Regions from separate parts of the Citrobacter tructae genome, predicted to be linked through region 1. Evidence: predicted binding sites of a transcription regulator. Region 1 holds the regulator's gene; each other region holds the start of a gene.
The links. The regulator Fur, encoded in region 1, represses iron uptake genes when iron is present. The targets are predictions, from matches to a motif close to ATAATAATGAGAACNACTATCAA.

Region 1 (3,606 bases):
GGTTGACCGGCTTAGCTTCCACAACAGGTTGCACGGCGCGAACTTCTTTCACCACCGGTGTGGCAGGTTGTGATGCGGCGGAAAACTTCAACATACGCCGTAAAATGTCGGATGCGCTCTCGCCGATATGCTTGGTGTGGCTGGCAATATAGCTATAGAGTTCATCATCAACTTCAATCGTTTTCATCTTAATCCAGTACGGTGTCTTTGCTGAATACAAGTCGTTGGGATTGTACACCGGTAGTGTAAAGGCAAATCCCAACAGCGGATAGCGTCAAGCCCGATGGCTGGAAAAACTCGGAGTAACCGTAGTTGTTGCAGCCGTGTGGCAGAATGGTCAACATGATACCCTAACCCGCTAGCGTGAAAAAAAGAACTTTGCCATGAAATTGAATATCCGAGCGCAATCTGCACAAAACCTGCACAATAATTCTCCCATCGTCCTGGTCCATGGTCTGTTTGGCAGTCTGGACAATCTGGGCATACTGGCACGCGATCTGGTCGTCGATCACGATATCATCCAAGTTGATATGCGAAATCATGGCCTTTCTCCCCGTTCCCCCGAGATGAATTACCCGGCGATGGCGCAAGATCTGCTGGATACGTTGGATGCCCACCAAATAGAAAAAGCCACCTTTATTGGCCACTCGATGGGGGGCAAAGCCGTCATGGCACTCACCGCCCTCGCACCGGAACGGATCGATCAGCTTGTGGCTATCGATATCGCCCCGGTTGACTATCATGTCCGCCGTCACGATGAGATCTTCGCTGCAATAAATGCCGTGACGGATGCGCAAGCTGCCTCACGCCAGCAGGCGGCAAGCGTGATGCGCCAATTTCTGAAAGAAGAAGGCGTTATTCAGTTTCTGCTGAAATCCTTTGTTGACGGTGAGTGGCGCTTTAACGTCCCGGTGCTATGGGAACAGTACCCACATATTGTCGGCTGGGAAACCATTCCGGCATGGGACCACCCGGCACTGTTTATCCCCGGCGGCAACTCGCCTTACGTGAGCGAAGCGTATCGCGCCCCACTGCTGGCGCAATTTCCGCAGGCGCGGGCGCACGTTATTGCCGGAGCAGGTCATTGGGTGCATGCAGAAAAACCCGATGCCGTGCTGCGCGCCATCCGTCGTTATCTGACAGAACGCACTAACTGATTAAAAACTCAGCGTCCGCGCGCGAATACGTGCGTGGGCGTTGGCGCGCCTCCCCTGCTGATGTATGATGGCGCGCTATCCATCCGGGCAGACGCCTGGCTGATTGTTTCCCCGAAGTCACCAAGATCATGGCCAAAGAACAAACGGACCGTACGACATTAGATCTGTTCGCGCAGGAGCGTCGCCCGGGACGACCCAAAACCAATCCGCTTTCGCGTGATGAACAGTTACGTATTAATAAACGTAATCAGCTTAAACGCGACAAAGTTCGTGGGCTTAAGCGTGTCGAACTGAAACTGAACGCCGACGCCGTTGACGCGCTGAATGAACTGGCGGACGCGCGTAACATGAGTCGCAGCGAGCTCATCGAAGAGATGCTGATGAACCAACTCGCCGCATTGCATGGTCAGGCATAGTCTGAATTTCTGCTCTAAATCATAAATCGTGTAGCACAGAGTGCAGTCCAGCGTGTTTGCTGTTTCCGCATGCCTGACTGTTCTGCTATGATTGCCCTTATCCGTGGGCATTGCGCCACCACCATTTCAATAAGTTTCAAGAGGTTATTTTACTCATGGCAATCACTGGCATCTTTTTCGGCAGCGACACCGGCAATACCGAAAACATCGCAAAAATGATTCAAAAACAGCTTGGTAAAGACGTTGCCGATGTACATGACATTGCAAAAAGCAGCAAAGAAGACCTGGAAGGGTATGACATTTTGCTGCTCGGCATCCCTACCTGGTACTACGGTGAAGCGCAGTGTGACTGGGACGACTTCTTCCCGACTCTCGAAGACATTGATTTTAACGGCAAACTGGTTGCGTTGTTTGGCTGCGGCGACCAGGAAGATTACGCAGAATATTTCTGTGATGCGTTAGGTACAATTCGCGACATCATCGAACCACGTGGTGCAACTATCGTCGGCCACTGGCCAACGGCAGGTTATCACTTTGAAGCGTCCAAAGGTCTGGCGGACGACGATCACTTTGTTGGCCTGGCTATCGACGAAGATCGCCAGCCGGAGCTGACCGCTGAACGCGTAGAAAAATGGGTTAAGCAGATTTCATCCGAACTGCATCTCGACGAAATCATTAACGCCTGATTTCATGAGGCGCTGATCTTCATCGGCGCCTCATCTATAGATAAAACCAATCAAAATAATTGCTACAAATTTTTAACTTTTTCGCCTGACCCTGTACAATGGCTGGATGCCAATCGGGTATTGCACAGTGTGATTGTTGGCGATACCACGTTTTGATTAACAATATTTGCCAGAGACTTGCTGTTTTCATTTAGCCATGGCAGTTCTATAATGATACGCATTATCTCAAGTGCAATTTCTGTCACTTCTTTTAATGAAGTGAACCGTTTAGCTACAGGACAGATTCCGCATGACTGACAACAATACCGCATTAAAGAAGGCTGGCCTGAAAGTAACGCTTCCTCGTTTAAAAATTCTGGAAGTTCTTCAGGGACCGGATAACCATCACGTCAGTGCGGAAGACTTATACAAACGCCTGATCGATATGGGTGAAGAGATTGGTCTGGCGACCGTGTATCGTGTGCTGAACCAATTTGACGATGCTGGTATCGTGACCCGCCATAATTTCGAAGGGGGTAAATCCGTCTTCGAACTGACCCAGCAACATCATCACGATCACCTGATCTGCCTCGACTGTGGCAAAGTGGTCGAATTCAGTGATGACTCCATCGAAGCGCGCCAGCGTGAGATTGCGGCTAAACATGGTATTCGTCTAACCAACCATAGCCTCTATCTTTACGGCCACTGTGCTGAAGGCGATTGCCGCGAAGATGATCATGCACACGATGCCAAGTAATGTGATGCATTCTGAAAAGCCAACCTTACGGTTGGCTTTTTTTATACACATAAAAAAGACCCGCTGCATCAGCGAGTCCTTTTAGGATAACAACGGTGACGTTTTACTGAGCCGTATTCTTGCTGCGAATTTCCTGCCAGACCTTGTCGCAATCGGCCGAAACGGCCTGATCGTTGCCTGTACGCGTCGCCTGGATACACTGCTGGTAATCCAGTACCCGTACGCTTTCTTCATTGGCAAACTGCTGATGCTGTTTTTCTTTCTTCAGCACGTTTAACACGCTTTGGCAGGCCTCGATTTTCTCTGGCGATCCCTGGGCGGTGTTAATACAGGCGCTGTAGGCTTCTTTCAAACGGCTGTCTTCTTTTGGTGCAGGCGATTGCGCACAGGCCACCAGCCCGGTTGCCATAATGGCGATGAGTATCAGTTTTTTCATAGAACGGTCCTCAACGTTGCGGCAGACACCAAGCCCGCCGCTGTTGGCATTAGAAGATGGTGAATGGTGCAATCACGATAAACTTCACGTCACGCTCATCCTGGAAGATGTTGCCGTAACCACCGCTCCAGCTCGGAATGTCTGAATGGTTGTCGTACTGGGTGAAGTGCAGTTT
Region 2 (3,606 bases), 2.2 Mb from region 1:
GGCGAATCCGGCGGCTAAATCCGCAATCAGATCGTCAACATTTTCTAAACCGATGTGTAAACGGATAAGTGTTCCGCTGAAGTCCACTTTGCCTTCAGGGCGGATTGCGGCAATGTGTTCGGGCTGATTGGCCAGAATCAGTGATTCAAAGCCGCCCCAGGAGTAGGCCATACTGAACAGATTGAAGTGATCCAGATACGCCGACAGCTCTTCATTATTCAGCTTTTTATTCAACACAAACGAGAACAGGCCGCTGCTCCCGGTAAAATCACGTTTCCAGAATTCGTGTCCTTTGCTGCCGGGAAGCGCAGGGTGATTGACGCGGGCGACCTGCGGATGGCTGGCCAGCCACTCTGCAACTTTCAGGCTGCTTTCGTGATGTTGACGCAGGCGAACACTCAGAGTACGTAGACCGCGGCTGGTCATATAGGCAGTATCTGCGTCCAGCATTTGCCCCATTAAATAAGCGTTTTCGCGTAGTTGATCCCAGCAGCGGGCATTCGACACTGCCGTACCGACCATTGCGTCGGAGTGGCCAATCAGATATTTGGTCCCGGCCTGAATTGAGATGTCGATTCCAAAATCCAGCGCATTGAACAGCACCCCGGCAGCCCAGGTGTTATCGATCATGATGATAGCGTCCGGCGCTACGCTTCTGACGGCGGCTACAATCGCCGGAACATCATGCACTTCCATGGTGACGGAGCCGGGAGATTCCAGAAATACCACTTTGGTGTTGGGCTGAATGTGCTTCACAATATCGGCGCCCACTAACGGGTCGAACCAACCGGTACTCACGCCGAGCTTGCCGAGAATCTTGGTGCAAAAATCCTGGCTGGGTTCATAGGCCGTGTTGGTCATCAGCACGTGGTCGCCTTGTTCAACAAAAGCCAGAATCGTGTTGGCAACGGCTGCTGCGCCGCAGGGAAACAGGGCACATCCCGCGCCGCCTTCTAGCTCGCACATTGCTTCCTGTAGGGAGAAATGCGTCAGGGTTCCGCGACGTCCGTAGAAAAGCGCTCCGTTAGCACGATTGTGCGCGGCCTGCTTTTTGGCCTCTACGGTGTCAAACACCAGCGAAGAGGCGCGCTGGATCACGCTGTTGACGGAACCTAGCGTGTACTTTTTACTGCGTCCTGCATGAACGAGTGTGGTCTCAAGATGCTTGTCTGCCATGTTGGTTTCCTATTTTTATACGTCTAGATGTCTAAACTAGCATGAATCCAGGGGGACGCATCCTGCTGAAGGGTCATAAAGTAGAAAATAGTCCCAAAATGTGTCTGCTGACTTTTTTACTGCGTAAGCGCAAGGAAAAGAAACCAAAGGTGCGGCACTATGTAAATAGTAATGAGAACGACTATCAATTCGACGTCGTTTTGATATCATTACGCTCAGATTTTGTGATTTGCGTCCTGGAGATACAGAGTGGGTAATAATTTGATGCAGACGGACCTTTCCGTCTGGGGTATGTATCAGCACGCCGATATCGTGGTTAAGTGCGTGATGATTGGGCTGATTTTGGCGTCCGTGGTCACCTGGGCTATCTTCTTTAGTAAGAGCCTTGAGTTCTTTACGCAGAAGCGCCGCCTTAAGCGCGAACAGCAACAGCTGGCTGAAGCCCGCTCTTTAGATCAGGCCAGTGAAATTGCCGCTGGATTCGATACCAAAAGCCTGGGCGCACTGTTAATTAACGAAGCGCAGAACGAGCTGGAACTGTCAGAAGGCAGCGATGACAACGAAGGGATTAAAGAGCGTACCGGGTTCCGCCTGGAACGTCGTGTCGCAGCTGTAGGCCGTCATATGGGCCGTGGTAACGGATACCTGGCAACCATTGGGGCTATCTCTCCATTTGTGGGTCTGTTCGGTACGGTATGGGGCATCATGAATAGCTTCATCGGTATTGCACAAACTCAAACGACTAACCTGGCCGTGGTTGCGCCGGGGATTGCAGAAGCGCTGTTAGCCACCGCGATTGGTCTGGTTGCGGCCATTCCCGCTGTTGTAATCTACAACATCTTCGCCCGTCAGATTGGCAGCTATAAAGCAATGTTGGGTGATGTCGCCGCACAGGTACTGTTATTGCAAAGCCGTGATCTGGATCTGAGCGCAAGCGCTGCGGCACATCCGGTACGCGCTGCGCAGAAATTACGTGTAGGGTAATGTTCCATGGCAATGAGTTTTAACGAAAATCTGGACGATAACGGTGAAATGCACGACATCAACGTGACGCCGTTTATCGATGTTATGTTGGTTTTGTTGATCATCTTTATGGTGGCCGCGCCGCTGGCAACGGTGGATGTGAAGGTGAATCTCCCCGCATCGACCAGCACGCCGCAACCGCGTCCTGAAAAACCGGTTTACCTGTCAGTAAAAGCGGATAACACCATGTTTATCGGCAACGAGCAGGTGACCGATGAAACCATGATTAACGCGCTAAACGCGCTGACGGAAGGCAAGAAAGACACGACTATCTTCTTCCGTGCCGATAAAACTGTCGACTATGAAACCATGATGAAAGTGATGGATACGCTGCACCAGGCAGGTTTCCTGAAGATTGGTTTGGTCGGTGAAGAGACCGTGAAAGCGAAGTAATCTCTGCTGCCGGGTGAGGGTTTTTGCCTTACCCGGCCTCCTGTTTCTGACTCTTTCTCCACTCCCTTATTTCGTCTCATCCAGCGCGACGGTAGTGACCTTGGTCGCTGTATAGCTTCCTTCTGATAGCTTACGCGTCAGGCGCAATGTGGCGGTTTCTCGCGCGAGTATATGCTGGTAGGTGCTTTCCAGACGGGCCATGATTTTGTCCCGCAATTCTGGCTGTTGGGCAATGATAGCCTCAATCGTGGCGCCGTAGATCTCTTCTTTAGCCTGCAGGGCATAAATTTCATGGCGATTTTGCCACTTCATGCGTACCAGCGCAGCGGGTATTGATACCGTCTCCTGGGCCACGCTTTCCAATGTGGCGTTCTTATTGGCAATCAAGATATCCAGATTCTGCTTTAAGACAAATTCATCACTTTTATGGTTGTCTAAAGCCAAATAAACGTTGTTATCCTCAACATCTTTCATTTTATTTTTCTTCCAGAGAATAAAAAATGGGAGCGCTGGTTTCACGCGTAATTAAATTAAGCCAAATTTTATTGCCCTGCTCATTTATTAATGCGGTGTTTTTAGCCAGAATTTTACTTAATTCTTGTGCGTTAATGTCACCTTCGGCTTGTAACGAATTTAGCAGGCGGGTGAACGATTCAATTTTTGCTGCGCTAAAAAGACGTTCTTTTAAGTGACGGTCGCACTCTTCAAATAACATGTTTCGTGCCTGGCCGGTAGCAGAGGCACTAATTAAAATATCCGCTTCGTAATCGCTTAAGTTTACCGTTCCCTGAGCCAAACTTTCACTATTTTCTGCCGTGTCAGTATTGGTCTGGGATGTAGATAAATGAAAACGAGAGGGAACAAGATGCTCGGGAAGCATGTTGAAATATCCTTTGCTGCCAGTGAGGTGAGTTTTTTTAATAAGACAGGCTGCGTTGACAATAGCATGGGGTAATTTTAAAATCAAAAAAAATGGAGCCTGTATATGAACAGTATATTTTATTCTGTTATTAC
Region 3 (3,606 bases), 1.4 Mb from region 1:
GCCCAGGCAAACACCTGGCCGCTACCTCCGCCAGGAAGCAGGTTGGTAGGTGAAAATACCGTTCACGTTGTCGAAGACAACGGTGGTTCACTGGAAGCCATTGCGAAAAAATACAATGTGGGTTTTCTAGCACTGCTACAGGCTAACCCCGGCGTCGACCCTTTCGTGCCAAGAGCGGGCAGCGTGTTAACCATTCCGCTGCAAACCCTGCTGCCGGATGCACCGCGTGAAGGGATTGTGATTAACCTCGCCGAACTGCGTCTGTACTACTATCACCCGGGAAAAAATTCGGTGACCGTGTATCCAATTGGGATTGGTCAACTGGGTGGAGATACTCTGACACCCACCATGGTAACCACTATCTCTGATAAACGCGCCAACCCGACATGGACGCCAACGGCCAACATCCGCGCCCGTTATAAAGCCAATGGTATAGACCTGCCAGCCGTAGTGCCTGCTGGACCGGAAAATCCGATGGGTCATCATGCCATTCGCTTAGCGGCTTACGGCGGCGTGTACCTGCTGCACGGAACTAATGCTGATTTTGGCATTGGAATGCGCGTCAGTTCTGGCTGTATTCGCCTGCGCGACAGTGACATTGAGACCTTATTCCGCCAGGTCACGCCAGGCACCAGAGTTAATATTATCAACACGCCAATCAAAGCCTCTGTTGAACCCAACGGCGTGCGGCTGGTAGAAGTGCACCAGCCGCTGTCAGAAAATATTGATGACGATCCGCAGGTGCTGCCGATCGTACTCAACGCGTCAATGCAGACGTTTAAAAATGCCGCGCAAACGGATGTCTCCGTCATGGAACACGCGATGGAAATGCGCTCCGGGATGCCCGTAGATGTGACGCGTCATCACGACGTCAGCCAGCAGTCACTGTAAAAGTCATACCATAAAAAAACCCCGCTAGATTTTTTCTAGCGGGGGTTTTTATTTAACTCGCAGTGGCATTGCGATGGGTTAAAACTTATTTGTAGATGACTGCTGTCCCATGGAGGGTATTAGGACCAGTTACAGAGGTAATACGGAACGACTTCGCCCCCATTTCATCCGCTTTCTGGGCCAACTGTTCTTCCAGAGAACCTAAGTTAGTCCCCGCATTCGCAGAGATAATCCCCACCTTCTGTTGGCCCGCAGGCGTTGCCTGAACTTCTACAGCAGCAAAGCTGGCAAATGAAAGTGAACTCAGAACAGTAGCAAGCAGCAGCGTTTTTACGTTTTTCATAATAGTGACCTTGTGCAGATGAATGTGTGTCGAAAAGATTAACTTAACGATCGATAGGTAAATGATAGATGTGATCCAGGTCACACGTCAATATTTTTTTATAACGATCATTATATAAAATACAAAGGTCTTATTTTTCATATCAATAGCAATAAATTATTTTTATCGTGATTACACTGGAGAGTAAGGGAGAATATTTTTATAATGATTGTTCAATAAACCCAACCAGGTACGACGGCACCATGACAACTGAAACGACAGGTTGTGCAAAAAAAAGCCGTGGCCGACCAAAAGTGTTCGACAGGGAAGCCGCGCTTGATAAGGCCATGACACTCTTCTGGCAACACGGATATGAAGCGACATCGCTCGCCGATCTCGTGGAGGCGACCGGCGCTAAAGCGCCAACGCTGTATGCGGAATTCACCAATAAGGAAGGTTTATTTCGTGCCGTGCTGGATCGCTACATCAGCCGCTTCGCCGCAAAACACGAAGCCCAACTTTTTTGCGAAGAAAAAAGTCTCCTCTCCGCACTGGAAGACTATTTCACAGCAATCGCAACCTGCTTCACTAGCAAGGACACGCCAGCGGGATGTTTTATGATTAATACCTCCGCAACGCTTGCCGCCTCTTCTCGTGATATTGCGCACACGGTGAAATCCCGTCATGCCATGCAGGAACAAACGCTGACCCAGTTTCTTCGCCAACGCCAGGAACATGGTGAAATTCCAGCTCATTGCGATCCGCAGAAACTGGCCGAATTTCTGAGCTGTATTTTGCAAGGAATGTCGATCAGCGCCCGCGAAGGGGCTACGTTCGAGAAACTGATGCGGATAACCCGCACCACGCTGCGTCTGTGGCCTGAACTGCTCAAAGAGTAACGCGTTACCGTTACAACCTTTCATCACTTCTATTATCGGGAGTTTATCGCGCTCCCGATCCCCTCAGAATGCCCCTACATTCATCATTGTTTTCATGAGCTTAATGCTGCATTTTTGTAAAAACAATTGATAATCACAATCGTTATCAGCAATATTCGCGTTTGTTTTAACATCTGTTTCCCAATGTAACACTCGGTTTCTGCGCCGTAATAACAAAAACAGACCGACTCTTTTTAAAAGGAATGCGAATGAATAAGCGTCTTTGGGTGCTCAATCCCCTCTTATTGTCCTTAACCCTTCCGGCAATGGCGGCAGAGGAAGACGATCTTATCGTCAGTGCCAACCGCAGCCAGCGCACCGTGGCAGAAATGGCACAAACTACCTGGGTTATTGAAGGCACGGAGATTGAGCAGCAGGTTCAGGGCGGTAAAGAGTTTAAGGACGTACTGGCTCAGTTGATCCCCGGTATTGATGTCAGCAGCCAGGGACGCACCAACTATGGAATGAACATGCGCGGTCGCGCGATCGTTGTGCTGATCGACGGCGTGCGTCTCAACTCCTCGCGTACCGACAGCCGCCAGCTGGATTCCATTGACCCGTTTAATATTGCGCACATCGAGGTTATCTCAGGCGCAACCTCGCTGTATGGCGGCGGGAGTACCGGTGGGTTAATTAATATCGTCACCAAAAAAGGCCAACCTGAACGTGAAGTTGAACTTGAACTGGGCAGTAAAAGCGGGTTCAACAACAGCAACGATCATGATGAACGGGTTGCCGTAGCCGTCAGCGGAGGAACCGATCGCGCATCCGGGCGTATGTCTGTTGCTTATCAACGATTTGGGGGCTGGTACGATGGCAACAACGATGCCTTAATGCTGGATAACACTCAAACTGGCCTGCAGCACTCTGACCGTCTGGACGTCATGGGCACCGGGACGATTGAGCTTGATGACAACCGTCAACTGCAGCTGGTGACCCAGTACTATAAAAGTCAGGGCGATGAGGATTACGGATTAGATCTGGGCGAGAATATGTCGGCCGTTACGGGAACGGGTAAAGCGTATACCAGCAACGGTCTGAATTCAGATCGTATTCCCGGTACAGAACGTCATCTTATTAGCCTACAATATTCGGATGCGAATTTCTTCGGCCAGAATTTAGTCAGCCAGATATATTACCGTGATGAATCGCTGACCTTTTACCCCTTCCCTACTCTGAGCAAAGGCAAGGTCACCAGTTTTTCTGCATCACAGCAAGACACCGATCAGTTTGGTGCCAAAATTACCCTCAACAGTCAGTTGATGGATAACTGGGAGCTCACCTGGGGCATCGATGCCGATCACGAAACCTTCGATTCCAATCAGAAATTCTTTGATCTGGCCTATTCCCTGCCTTCTGGTGGCATGGATAACCGCACCGCTTACACCACCGGGCGCTACCCTGGATACAGCATCACCAACTTCGCACCTTTCTTGCAAAACAGTTATGACATCA
Region 4 (3,606 bases), 1.8 Mb from region 1:
ATACGCCCCCGCAGAGCCAGTAAATCACGAACCTGAATAAGCGATGCCATCGTTTACAGCCCTAGTGGCAATCGCCGGTGGTGCTGGCACAGCAGGCGCTCGCCGTTTTATTGGTTGCCAGCAGTTCAACATTTACCCGACTGCGGGCGCGGCGCAGCATTCCCAGTAACACGATGTTAAACAGGATAACGGCTAAAATGCACACCAGGCTGTAGGTCGGGTGCTCTTTGTAGCTGACGGTCTGGTAAAACAGTGTCGACAGCGAGTAGGCGATATTCAGACCCCACAGAACGGAGAAGCCCATCCAGCCACGGCTGGATTCACGCGCGATAGCCCCCATCACCGAAATGCACGGTACATACAGTAGCACGAAAATCAGGTAGCTGTACGCGGCGGCAGCGCTGCCGAATTTCGCGCCCATCACGCCCATTGCGCCGGTTGCCATCTCACCATCGCCTTTGCTGGCTTCGATAGGGTTAGCCAGAACGCTCAGGCTGAAGGTATCTTTCAGGCTCTGCCAGGTTTCATCTACTGCGCCAAGCAGTTCGTCGCCGAGGTGGAAATCTGCCGGATTGAATTCTTCTTCCTGAATATTTTCAGCGGTATAAAGGGTGTTCAGCGTACCAACAACCACTTCTTTCGCCATCGCACCAGTGAACAGACCCACGGTGGCCTGCCAGTTATCTTCGTGTACGCCGATCGGTTTAAACACCGGGGTAATGACGCGGCTGACGGAGGCCAGGGCTGAGTCGTTAATGTTGTCGACGATTTTTCCGCTCAGGGAGAAACTGTTAAATGCGCTGAGGAAAATACTGACGATGATGATGACTTTACCAGCACGCAGGACAAAGCCTTTCAGGCGTTGCCAGGTCTGAATGACCAGGCTTTTAACGTGCGGCACGTGGTAAACCGGCAGTTCCATCACGAACGGTGTGGCTTCGCCACGCATGATGGTGTGCTTGAGCATCAGGCCAGTCAGTACCGCCATGACGATACCCAGTACGTACAGCGAGAAGACCGCCAGTGCGCCGTTTTGACCAAAGAATGCCGCGGCAAACACGGCGAAAATCGCCAGACGTGCGCCACATGACATAAACGGCGCCATCATGATGGTCATCAGACGTTCACGCGGGGCGTCCAGCGTGCGTGCGCCCATTACCGATGGGACGTTACAGCCAAAGCCGACAATCAACGGCACAAACGATTTGCCCGGTAATCCCAGCGCCTGCATCAGACGGTCCATCACAAACGCGGCACGCGCCATATAGCCGGAGTCTTCGAGGAAGGAGAGGAAGAGATACATCATGCCGATTTGCGGCACCAGCGGCAGCACGGTGTTAATCCCGCCGCCAAGGCCTTGTGCCAGGAAGATAGTTAACCAGTCCGGGAAGTGCAGGGTGTAGCCAATCCACTGAATACCATGGATAAAGATCGCGACAGACCCAACGTCAAACAGCGGCTGCAGTGCGCCACCGATGTTAATGGCGAGCAGGAACATCAGGTACATCACGAACAGGAAAATCGGCAGGCCGAGGAAGCGATTAAGGACGACCTTATCGACTGCGGTGGTGAAGCGGCTTGGCTCCGCGGTCAGGGTGTTGCTGACGGTATCGCAGATAGCGGCAATACACTGATAGCGCGCATCGGCAATATGCAGCGCTGGATCGTCCATTGTCTCGCTCAGACGTGCAATGGCAGCATCGAGATTTTGCGCCGCATCACCTGAGTAGGCGCGGCTGTAGATATCGCCTTCCAGCATCTGCAGGCCGAGCCAGCGACGCTGTTTCAGCGGCATCTCTTTGGACATCGCGTCTGCCAGAGACTCGGCTTCACGCAGTAGCGGCTGGGCATAATGTACCAGCTCGACGGTGTCGTTTTCTTTGTAGCGATCGATTGCCAGCTTCAGCGCTTCAATACCGCGACCGCGGGTAGAGACCAGCGGAACCACTGGGCAGCCAAGACGGGCGGAAAGGGCGTCGATCTCAATACGGACTTGCTGCTTCTCAGCAATGTCCAGCATGTTCAGTGCGACGATGCAGGGGATGCCCAGCTCAAGCAGTTGCAGCGTCAGATAGAGGTTGCGCTCGAGGTTTGAGGCATCGACCACGTTGATCAGCAGGTCAGCGTCGCCGCTTAAGATATAGTGACAGGCAATTTGCTCATCGAGAGAGGTCTGCGATGAGATCGTCGTCAGGGAATAGGTGCCGGGTAAATCGACCAGTGTGACCTGATGGTCCGTGGTTGAGAAATGACCTTCTTTACGCTCGACGGTAACGCCAGCCCAGTTACCCACACGCTGACGCGCGCCGGTGAGTTGGTTGAATAAGGTTGTCTTGCCGGAATTAGGATTACCAATTAAACCAATGGTTAGTTTTTTCATTTTTATAGACTCACTGTATTAACAGGAAACCGCTTCCACTTCTAATAACGCCAGATCTTTTTTCCGCAGCACCAGGCTTACTCGGCGTGTTTCAATATGAATAGGATCGCCTAACGGGGCGACGCGAACCACATTGAACGATGAGCCTGGTAGCATGCCGAGCGATAAAAGCTTCTGACGGTACGCCGGGCTGATTTCACGAGAAAAACCGGTAATTTTCCACGCAGTGTCTGGAGTGAATTGCATAGGGACCTACTTATATCTCGCTAACTGGATGATTACCTCATGGGGCGACAGGGCGGCATGAGACCAGATGATTAGCCAACGTAAGGAAAGAGTAAATAACCAACAAATCAATGATAATGAGAATGGTTTCTATCTTCAATAGAATAAGTGTGACGGAATGTACAATTGGATAATAATTTGAGCCAATTTTGATATTCCTCAATATTTATTCTGGTTGGGAACGAAGGATTCGCGGAAGTAATTATTGGGGATCTTAATGTTTAATTAAGGTTTCATCTGTTAATGAAGTGATAAATATAAGGTGGCAGAGAGAAGATAATATATGAAATATGCCGGACAGGGAGTTTACACCACAATCCGGCACACGGTTTAAACTTAGCGTTTTTTACCCATTGCAGCTGCCAGCGCATCCATCATCGCGCTGTTACCGGCTGACTGCTGCGCTTCACGACCACGAGGTTTCGCAGCTTTCGGTGCCGGGCGGGTACCCTGCACACGCTCGTTACTGCCGCCGCCACGACGGGCATTGGTTTCACCCGGCTGTTCGTCTAGACGCATGGTCAGGGCGATACGCTTACGCGGCAGATCAACCTCCAGCACTTTTACCTTTACGATGTCGCCCGCTTTCACCACAGTGTGTGGATCTTCGACGAACTTGTTCGACAATGAAGAGATATGCACCAGACCGTCCTGATGAACGCCGATATCAACAAACGCGCCGAAATTGGTGACGTTGGTGACTGCGCCTTCCAGAATCATCCCCGGCAGCAGATCGTTCATGGTTTCTACGCCATCAGCAAACTGTGCCGTTTTAAATTCAGGACGCGGGTCGCGACCCGGTTTTTCCAGCTCTTTGATGATGTCGGTGACGGTCGGCACCCCGAAACGCTCGTCGGTAAAGTCAGAGGCTTTTAGATTGCGCAATTCGGAGCTGTTGCCCATCAGGTCGCGCAGCGACTGCTCGGTGGCGGCCAGAATAC

Region 2: a site for Fur is predicted at 1,342-1,364, ahead of exbB (tol-pal system-associated acyl-CoA thioesterase). Genes of this name have one in related genera too.
Region 3: a site for Fur is predicted at 2,239-2,261, ahead of E4Z61_RS03185 (TonB-dependent siderophore receptor). Genes of this name have one in related genera too.
Region 4: a site for Fur is predicted at 2,737-2,759, ahead of feoA (ferrous iron transporter A). Genes of this name have one in related genera too.

The regions. Positions count from the first base shown of each region.
Region 1 is NZ_CP038469.1:1,939,036-1,942,641, forward strand. It holds gene seqA (replication initiation negative regulator SeqA) at 1-187, opposite strand, end outside; gene E4Z61_RS10190 (hypothetical protein) at 189-344, opposite strand; gene ybfF (esterase) at 384-1,157, shown strand; gene ybfE (LexA regulated protein) at 1,286-1,573, shown strand; gene fldA (flavodoxin FldA) at 1,729-2,259, shown strand; gene E4Z61_RS10210 (ryhB-regulated fur leader peptide) at 2,470-2,556, shown strand; gene fur (ferric iron uptake transcriptional regulator) at 2,549-2,995, shown strand; gene E4Z61_RS10220 (ChiQ/YbfN family lipoprotein) at 3,099-3,431, opposite strand; gene chiP (chitoporin ChiP) at 3,481-3,606, opposite strand, start outside.
Region 2 is NZ_CP038469.1:4,161,843-4,165,448, forward strand. It holds gene metC (cystathionine beta-lyase) at 1-1,176, opposite strand, end outside; gene exbB (tol-pal system-associated acyl-CoA thioesterase) at 1,426-2,160, shown strand; gene exbD (TonB system transport protein ExbD) at 2,167-2,592, shown strand; gene E4Z61_RS20620 (cytoplasmic protein) at 2,659-3,066, opposite strand; gene E4Z61_RS20625 (hypothetical protein) at 3,068-3,472, opposite strand; gene E4Z61_RS20630 (ESA_00282 family adhesion-associated protein) at 3,578-3,606, shown strand, end outside.
Region 3 is NZ_CP038469.1:546,053-549,658, reverse strand. It holds gene ldtC (L,D-transpeptidase LdtC) at 1-891, shown strand, start outside; gene bhsA (multiple stress resistance protein BhsA) at 977-1,234, opposite strand; gene comR (TetR family copper-responsive transcriptional repressor ComR) at 1,477-2,112, shown strand; gene E4Z61_RS03185 (TonB-dependent siderophore receptor) at 2,361-3,606, shown strand, end outside.
Region 4 is NZ_CP038469.1:3,753,384-3,756,989, forward strand. It holds gene feoC ([Fe-S]-dependent transcriptional repressor FeoC) at 1-50, opposite strand, end outside; gene feoB (Fe(2+) transporter permease subunit FeoB) at 62-2,380, opposite strand; gene feoA (ferrous iron transporter A) at 2,399-2,626, opposite strand; gene E4Z61_RS18580 (Tex family protein) at 3,002-3,606, opposite strand, start outside.